4 regions of the Bradyrhizobium sp. Kon58 genome follow, and region 2 is predicted to be linked to each of the others. Evidence: predicted binding sites of a transcription regulator. Region 2 holds the regulator's gene; each other region holds the start of a gene.
What was found. The regulator LexA, encoded in region 2, represses DNA repair genes until DNA is damaged. The targets are predictions, from matches to a motif close to TGTTCNNNNTGTGTTCNG.
Positions count from the first base shown of each region.

Region 1: the regulator LexA is predicted to act here: its motif matches at 1,042-1,059, upstream of AC0L20_RS08925 (YifB family Mg chelatase-like AAA ATPase).
Region 3: the regulator LexA is predicted to act here: its motif matches at 1,046-1,063, upstream of AC0L20_RS23920 (DUF3072 domain-containing protein).
Region 4: the regulator LexA is predicted to act here: its motif matches at 1,300-1,317, upstream of AC0L20_RS29360 (DUF3072 domain-containing protein).

Region 1 covers NZ_JBVVOT010000004.1:38,219-40,414, forward strand. Annotated here, with positions in the region: gene AC0L20_RS08925 (YifB family Mg chelatase-like AAA ATPase) at 1-983, opposite strand, end outside; gene AC0L20_RS08930 (PilZ domain-containing protein) at 1,210-1,455, shown strand; gene AC0L20_RS08935 (tetratricopeptide repeat protein) at 1,536-2,196, shown strand, end outside.
Region 2 covers NZ_JBVVOT010000007.1:96,887-99,082, reverse strand. Annotated here, with positions in the region: gene AC0L20_RS14900 (hypothetical protein) at 1-194, opposite strand, end outside; gene lexA (transcriptional repressor LexA) at 659-1,360, opposite strand; gene AC0L20_RS14890 (molybdopterin molybdotransferase MoeA) at 1,536-2,196, opposite strand, start outside.
Region 3 covers NZ_JBVVOT010000015.1:153,225-155,420, reverse strand. Annotated here, with positions in the region: gene AC0L20_RS23930 (hypothetical protein) at 27-389, shown strand; gene AC0L20_RS23925 (DUF6496 domain-containing protein) at 396-710, opposite strand; gene AC0L20_RS23920 (DUF3072 domain-containing protein) at 797-1,009, opposite strand; gene AC0L20_RS23915 (hypothetical protein) at 1,125-1,346, shown strand; gene AC0L20_RS23910 (hypothetical protein) at 1,365-1,574, shown strand; gene AC0L20_RS23905 (hypothetical protein) at 1,664-1,912, opposite strand; gene AC0L20_RS23900 (hypothetical protein) at 2,008-2,196, opposite strand, start outside.
Region 4 covers NZ_JBVVOT010000024.1:10,717-12,912, forward strand. Annotated here, with positions in the region: gene AC0L20_RS29350 (hypothetical protein) at 131-379, shown strand; gene AC0L20_RS29355 (hypothetical protein) at 668-898, shown strand; gene AC0L20_RS29360 (DUF3072 domain-containing protein) at 1,039-1,242, opposite strand; gene AC0L20_RS29365 (acyltransferase family protein) at 1,375-2,196, opposite strand, start outside.

The DNA of each region.
Region 1 (2,196 bases), on a different contig from region 2:
GCGCGGGACACCGACACCTCGCCGTTCTCCAGCGGCTGGCGCAGCGAATCCAGCACGCGCGGATCGAATTCGGGGAGCTCGTCGAGGAACAGCACGCCCTGATGCGCGAGCGAGATCTCGCCGGGCCGTGCGCGCATGCCGCCGCCGGTGAGCGCGGCCATGCTGGCGGAATGATGCGGCGATCGGAACGGCCGCCGCGCCGTCAGCGCGCCGCCCTCGATCTCGCCGGCAACAGAAGCGATCATCGAGACCTCGAGCAACTCGCCCGGTGACAGCGGTGGCAGGATCGAGGGTAGGCGTGCCGCCAGCATCGATTTGCCGGCGCCGGGCGCGCCGATCATGAGCAGGTGATGGCCGCCGGCGGCCGCGATCTCCAGCGCCCGCTTGGCACTCTCCTGGCCCTTGATGTCGCGCAGGTCGAGCGGCGAGCTTGCTGCTTCATGCACCTTCGGCACAGGCCGCGACAGCACCTGCGTTCCCTTGAAATGGTTGGCGATCTGGATCAGCGAACTCGCGGCGATGATCTGGATGTCCGGGCTCGCCCACGCCGCTTCCGAGCCGCAAGCTGCCGGACAGATCAGCCCCTCCTCGCGCACATTGGCGCCGATCGCGGCCGGAAGGACACCGGCCACCGGCGCGATCGATCCGTCGAGGCCAAGCTCGCCCAGAACGGTGAAGCCGGTCAGCGCATCCGGCGGGATCGCGCCGATCGCCCCCATCAGCCCAAGCGCGATCGGCAGGTCATAATGGCTGCCCTCCTTGGGCAGATCGGCGGGCGCGAGATTGACGGTGATCCGCCGCGCCGGCAGCGCCAGCCCCGAGGCGATCAGCGCCGAGCGGACCCGCTCACGCGCCTCCGACACCGCCTTGTCCGGGAGACCGACGATCGCGAAGGCCGGAAGACCCGGCGCGACCTGCACCTGCACGTCGACCGCGCGGGCCTCGATCCCCTCAAAGGCGACGGTAGAAACCCGCTGAACCATGCCCGAACCAGCCTGCCCTTTTGCACAATTAGGGGTAGCAGAGCGGGCCGGTTCTTGCAAGAACAATACAGGAACATACTCAGGAGCCGGGAGGCCCTAATCGATCGTAAACACGACGAAGACACTACGCCTCGAATGCAAGCTGCTCTGCTCAGCACATCCCAACGAATGTCCGCTACTCCTAGGGGTGCGGGATGGGCCGTGGTCTAACGGGTGAACAATTCAAATGCTTGCAAATCGCCGGAGAAGCGAACGACGGATGTGCACGCGGCTCGCCAAGATTCATTTTGGCGCGGGTTCGCTGCCGCGGGACTGCACGATCACCGATATTTCGGATGGCGGCGTGAAAGTGGTGGCGGAATTCCTGGAAGTGCCGCCGCAATTCACCATCATCTTCGCGCCGGACTATTCCCGCCAGTGCCGCCTGCGCTGGCGCATCGGCTGCGAGTTCGGCGCTGAATTCACCGACTGAGCTATCGGAAGCTCCCCGCCTTAACGGGACTTTAGCGTTAATCGGTAAGCATCTCTGATCAGTCGCCGAGTGATCAGAGTATGTCCAAGCGTTTGTCCGTCGCCTCTCCTCCGGCGAGATATCTGTTTTCCGCGCTTCTGATCCTGGCCCTCGGCGGCTGTCAGACCACTGGCATCGAGGACATCACCGGCGCGCTCGGCGGAAAGTCGGACACGGCTGGCAGGGCCGACGCCAAGCCGGACGTGAAGCCGGACATGGACGCGCTGCGCGAGCGCTACCGCGCCAAGCCTGGCGATCCCAACGTCGCGCTCGAATACGGCAAGGCGTTGCGCCAGACCGGCCAGCGCGCGCAGGCGCTCGCGGTGCTGGAGCAGGCCGTGCTCGCCCATTCCAGCAACAAGGCGCTGCTCGCCGGCTACGGCCGCGCGCTCGCCGACAGCGGCAGTTTCCAGCAGGCGTTCGACGTCCTCGGCCGCGCGCATTCGCCCGAGGATCCCGACTGGCGTATCCTGTCGGCGCAGGGCGCCGCGCTCGATCAGCTCGGCCGCAACGAGGAAGCGCAGCAATATTACGCCGCCGCGCTCAAGATCGTGCCGGACGAGCCGTCGGTGCTGTCCAATCTCGGACTGTCCTACATGCTGCAGAACAATCTGCCGCGGGCAGAGGAAACGATGCGCCGGGCGCACGCGCGCAATCCCGCCGATTCGCGCGTGCGCGCCAATCTCGCGCTCGTGCTGGGAC
Region 2 (2,196 bases):
CAGATCCAGCGATTGTCGTAGCGAACGTCGTCGGCGAAGGCGAGCTCCGTTCCCGGCAGCAGGCAGACGGCAACAGACGGATCGGCTGCCGAGGCGAAGCCGCGCGTCGAGGTGCCGCGGAAGCTTGTCGTGACGATCGTCTCGCCGACTTCGGCGGGGCGCGACGCGACGGCATGCAGGCTGTAGTCACACATCGGGTGCTCCTCATGCTGGGATAGCAACCCGCGTCTCTTAATCGAGGCGCAGGCCTCTATCAGAGTTGAAGCATGAACGCTCTGCTTGGTTGTGGGCAAATCTGCGGCTGCTTTCCGCGAGCCGCGATCACATTATCTTTCCCGAATTCAATAGGAACAAAGCGAGTTGCGATGCATTCGGGAGGCGCGTGCGGGAATATCGCCGGCTTGACTGCAACGGTCGAGCTTGGTCGCCGGCCGCTGTTTCCTCGAACACTTGCGCCGCGAACCAGTGCCGCTTCGTGGGCGTCGCGAGGAGCCAGCGCCGAAGGAGGGGCCGGATAGTCTGTGCAGAACCAGAAAGACTACCCAGCCGGAGCGGACGATGATCCGTTCCAATTTCTGACCGGCGATGCCGATCGGAAGCGCGCGAGGCGCCAAGCACCTCCGGCATGAAGTACTCCCGGTATCAAGGACGCCCGGTATCAGTACTTCCGGTAAAGCCCGATCAGCTTGCCCTGAATCTTCACCCGGTTGGGCGGCAGGATGCGGACCTCATAAGCCGCGTTGGCGGGCTCGAGCGCGATCGAGGCGCCGCGGCGGCGGAAGCGCTTCAGCGTCGCTTCCTCGTCGTCGATCAGCGCCACCACGATGTCGCCGGTATCGGCGCTCTCGTTGCGCTGAATCAGCGCCATGTCGCCGTCAAGGATGCCGGCCTCGACCATGGAATCACCGCGCACTTCGAGCGCGTAATGCTCGCCCGAGCCGAGCATGTCAGGCGGTACGCTGATAGTATGGCTGCGGGTCTGCAACGCCTCGATCGGCGTGCCGGCCGCGATGCGGCCCATCACCGGTACCGCGACGGGACGTTCGCCGTCGTCCGCGGGCAGGCTGGAGCTCGCACGCACCTTGCCGAGATTGCCCTCGATGACGCTCGGCGTGAAGCCGCGGCGGCTGCCGGCGGCTGCCTGGAGCTCCGGCAGCTTGATGACTTCAATCGCACGGGCGCGGTTGGGCAGGCGTCGGATGAAGCCACGCTCCTCGAGCGCCGTGATCAGGCGATGGATGCCCGACTTCGAGCGCAGATCGAGCGCATCCTTCATCTCGTCGAAGGAGGGCGGCACGCCGCTTTCCTTCAGACGTTCACTGATGAACCGCAGAAGCTCGTATTGTTTGCGCGTTAACATCTCGACCAAAGTCCCCCGGTTGATGTCGTCCGATTCCGAGACGCAGAGTTCGGCAATAAGCCGCTACATACTCGAAACAAATCATGAACGGACACTATATGTTCGATACATGTTCCGCAACTGCTTAATTTACCGTGAACAGAGCAAAGTTCGCGGAACGCGCATTGCCGGACGCTCAGACGGGGAGCCGCAACACTTCGCAAGCCGTGCCGGCTTCGGCCTTCGGCGCGAACGGTGCGCGCACGAGAAGTACCTGTGCTGCAGCGAGATTCGCAAGCAGCGAAGAGTCCTGATGGTTGACGGGAAGAACGACGCGCGTGCCATCGTCACGCTCCTCCAGATGCGCGCGCAGATAGTCCTCGCGCTGGTCGTTGGCGCCGACGTCGCGGCCGAGCACGGCGCGTTCACTGCGATGGTGAATCACCGAACGGCCCGACAGGGCGCGAATCAGCGGCACCATGAACAGGAACGCGCACACGTAGGACGACACGGGATTGCCCGGCAGGCCGATCACCTCCATTGCGCCGAGCCGCCCGTGCATCATCGGCTTGCCTGGCCGCATCGCGATCTTCCAGAACGCCATCGCAATGCCTTCGTCCCGCAGCGCCTGCTGGACCAGATCGTGGTCGCCAACCGATGCGCCGCCGGTCGTGATCAGGATGTCGGCGCCGCTCTCGCGGGCGCGGCGGATGCCGGCGGTGGTGGCGTCCAGCGTGTCGGCGGCAATCCCGAGGTCGATGGTCTCGGCGCCCTCGCTGCGGGCGAGCGCGTGCAGGGCGTAGCCGTTGGAGTAGACGATCTGGCCGTGGCCGGGCGTGGTGCCCGGCATCACCAGC
Region 3 (2,196 bases), on a different contig from region 2:
GCAATTCGTATTTGATCGGTGCCGACATGGATCGATTGAAGCTCTCGCTCAGGACTGCGCTGCTCGTGGCGCCATTCGTGCTATGGGGCGGAAACGCTCTCGGGCGTGACGACGGCCGCTACGCGGACTCTCCCCTCAAGCCATGGTTCGACGGCCTGCGCAGTCATCTCGGTCCGTGCTGCTCGGATGCAGATGGGTTTGCCGTCGCCGATCCCGATTGGGACTCGCACAATGGACATTATCGCGTGCGGCTCGACGGCGAGTGGGTCGAGGTGCCGGACGAAGCCGTGATCACCGAGCCGAACCGGGCCGGCCGCACCATGGTGTGGCCGGTGAAGACCGCGTTCGGCGTTTCGATCCGCTGCTTCATGCCGGGCAGCATGATCTGACGGAGGTCAGCGCGACCGTTTGGAGGATTTGCGCTTCGCCGTCTTCTTCGAAGTCTTCTTGGTTTTCCTTGAAGTCTTCTTCGACGTTTTCTTCGACGTCTTCTTGGACGTCTTCCGCTTCGCGGCTTTCTTTGGGACCTTCTTGCCCTTCTTGCGCGCCTTCGACAGGCCGATCGCGATCGCCTGCTTTCGGCTCTTCACGCGTCCGCCTCGACCGCCAGGTCCGCTTTTCGCGGTACCCTTCTTGTAGCGCTTCATCTCGCCTTCGACATCGCTGCCGGAGCTGCGCGAGTAGCGGCGCTTCTTTGCCTTGCGTGCCATGCATGTTCTCCCTTGGCCTGGGAAAACAATCCGGGACAGGCATGGTTCCGAAAGCGCGCATGCACGTCCCGGATACGCGGCTTAGTCTAGAACGAATCCGCTAGCTCGATCTCCGCTTCCAGCACCTGAATGCGCCGCGCTGCCTCGCTGGAGGACAGATCCCGCGCATATTGCGCAGGTTGATACGCCTCTTCGCTCAGTCGCTTCAGCCGGAGGCCCTGCGCCCGCGTCATCTGCTCGGCGAGGAAAGTCTTAGCGGTGAGGAAAGTCTTGGCGTCGTATTTACCCTGAACCTGCATGTCGCTTCTCCCTTCTGAAATCGTGACTTGACTATATGTTCTTATTTTGTTCTAACAAGCCATGGACAACAGAATTAATGAAATTCGACGTAAAATCAGCGCCTTGAGGCTGGAAATGGCCGATATCGAAGTGTCCGTGCGCGAGCTCGTCGAGCGCGATCGCGACTGCACAGAGAAGGCCCTGGCGCAGATGGATCTGCGCCGGAAAATCAATCTGCTGATCGGCGAATGGAAGGCTGCAGGTGGCGGCGATGTCCTGCCGAATGTCCGCGACAGGATGAGCCTTCGTTCCGCGAAGGCATCAGGTAGTCCTCTGCGCGTGATCGCGCGCCGCTGAAAGCTTTGGGAGCGCATGGTGGAGGAAGACCCGGATGCGTACCGGATTCTAAAGCTGCGCGCCGAGATTCTCGAACTGGGCTCTGCCATTCGGCAGCTGCAACGCGAGGGGCTCGACGACGCCGCGGCCCAGCTCTTGATCGCGCGCAAGCGCGCACGACTCGATCATCTGGTGAGAGCTGATCCCGCCGGCGTTCATCCTGACATCCTGGGTAGCCATCGCAGCTGAAGCGTGCGCAACGCGGCCCGAGAAAGTTCGTTGGAACACCAAAGCAAAAGGCCCCGCGATCGCGGGGCCTTCATGATGTCGGGGAACACCTACTTGGTGTTGCTCATGCCGCCCTTGTTGTTCGTCATGGTGCCGCCCTGATCGGAGCCGGGACCGGAGCCGCCCTGACCGGAGGGATCAGCACCCTTGGAGGACTTGGTGTTGGCGCCTGTGGTGGTTTGCGACGATGACATCGAGGATCCGTGTTTTGCCTTGTGCGACTTGGCCTGCACGGCGAACGGTGCGGCGGCGAGGCCGGTTGCCAACATCACGGCAAGAGCGAGCTTAGTGGTCTTCATATGCGGGAACTCCCTGAGTTGAATTGACGCAGGCAGCCAACTGCCATTCGTCGCAGGAGTTCCGAACAAAGAAGTTCCGGTAAATCTCGCATCCTTCAAGATTGCTTGTCCTCTGCGAGCATGAATACGACGCCGGTCAGTGTCGCGCCGATCGCGAACGTCGTCACCAATGTGAGGGCGAAAACGACAACGGCCTGCCTGCCGCCGTTGTTCAGCAAATTGGCGACAGCTGGATTGGACAGCACGAGCACGAGGCTGAAAGCGAGCCCGAGGGCTGCGCCCAT
Region 4 (2,196 bases), on a different contig from region 2:
CGGAGCCGTTGCTCAGCGTGTGCAAGAAAATGAGCGGCAGCAGGTCATGCAAGGCGCAGGACGCGCCTGCGTGATCGTCTGAAATTTCGCCTGCCTTTGAGCCGGACGGCCGACATCATGAACCACGACGGTGTTCGAGGCGACGAATGCCCGTAAACGAAGGTCTCTCGTCGTGAAATGGTTTAGACGATACGCAGTTGGCTGCCTGATCGCGGTGCTCCTTTTCGCGGGCCGGGACAGTTATAAACGGCCGGGCGAAGACATGCGCTACGGGGCCATCCTTATGGTAGCCGCCGGTTGGCCTGTTGTTGCCGCGATGGTCGTGGGAAGCACCATCGGTGACATCGTCCATGACGTGAAGCAAGGCAAAGCGGGATGAGTGCCCGGCTGGCAAAGCGGACAGGCCGCGATCCCGGCATTGAAGTTGTGGAATCGACATTGCGGGATCGTGAGCTCAATTGAAGCCGGCTGTGCCCAACGAAATGCAGCGCGCTTAACGTTTGTGAATGCAGCGTTAGCCGAACGCCTGCAATTCTCCAGTATTGGCGGCACTTCAGATCATCGGTGGAGTCAGGCTCTCCCGTCTCGCGGGACGGAGTGCATGCCTCGATAGGCGTCCGCCCGCCAACACGACTAGCCGTATTCATTATGAGATTGAGGACAGGTGATGTTGCTTCTGGAGGAGTTCAACGAACGAACGCTGTCGCACATGAATAGGGCGCTGGAGCGCGTCAGCGAGATGATACCTGAGGGGATGGAAGCCTACACCGCGCGCCGGTATGTCGCCGAACGGATCATCCACTGCGCCAAGCACGAGACACGCGAGATCGACGGCCTCGTCGCGGCCGGCCGGCGTGCGGTCGCTGAGCTGGCTGTGAGGGTCGTCGAAAGCGATTAGCTCCCTGGTCGCGAACCTGCCGCGGAGGACCGCGCTCGCCGGCGATGATTGGTCCAAATTGGCGCTTCGCGAAAAGCGGAGATCGGCGGCCTTCCTGTCGCCCGCCGCCCATCTCTCGTGTTTCGAAATGCTGAAGCCGTCTATTTCTCGAGCCCGGCCTTCTGCCGCATCGTGTCGATCAGCTCTGACGCCTCTGCCTTGGTCAGATCCTCCTTGGGGAGGGGCTTGTGGGCCTGCTCGGCGAGGGTCTTGAGGTAGGATTCCTGGGCGCCGGTCATCGGGTCGTCGCCGGAGACCCAATCTTTCGGATCCTTCTGGGTGTTGCCCGCGGTGTTATCAGCCATCTTGTTGTCAGTCACGGCGATCTCTCCTTTTCAGGTTTAATGCCGGCTGATGCATTTTGTTCCTTATTTGTTCGTAGTTGGCCCATGACGCAGCAAGGGCCGCACTTGCCCGGATTCAGCGTCGGGAGATGATCACGGAACGGCCGGCAGCGATCGGCGTCTGCGCATCAGACTTAGCTTGCGCCCCCAATCGAGGATCGGTGCCTCAATGGCCACGTGCAAGGCGGCGGCGAGACCGATGGAGAGCAGGATGCCGGCGATGATTGTCCCGGCGGTCGACAGAAGCCACAGTCCGTCAAAGCTGGCGATCCATTTCACCACCGGATAATGGACGATATACAGCGCGTACGAAATCTTGCCGAGCCATTGCAGGACTGGTGAGAAGGATCGCCCTTCGATCTCGACAGCGACCACAGCATGGATCAGCAATCCCGCGCCGACGCCATAGGTCAGGACGCGCGCGAATTGCGGGTCGGCCGCGCCGCGCACGAAAATCCAGTACCAGCCGGCCACGAACAGGCCCGCGGAAACGGCCGGGATATGGTGCAAAAAGTGCAATCGTCCGCTTTTCTGGAGATAGGCGATGACAACGCCGGCACCGAATTCCAGCACCAGCGGATGCAAGTAGATCCCGAGCTCCAGGCCGAACACGAGAGCCAGAATGACCAGGCCGAATCCAGCGAACAAGATCTCGAACAGCCGGTCCGGCTTGATCGCCAGGATGACCGCGACGGCGACATAGAAGTGCAGTTCGAAAGCCAGCGACCACGCTGGCGCAAGGTACCAGTTCGGATAGGTCCATGCGAAGATGGTTCCGAGGTCGAGGGCGGGGCGGTCGCCCGGCGCCAACGAGATCCAGGACGAACTGACAAACGCCGCCAGCAACACCAGCCAATAGAGCGGAAAAATTCGGAGGGCTCGCCTGAAAGCGAATTCCAGCGGGTTGTGTTGTGA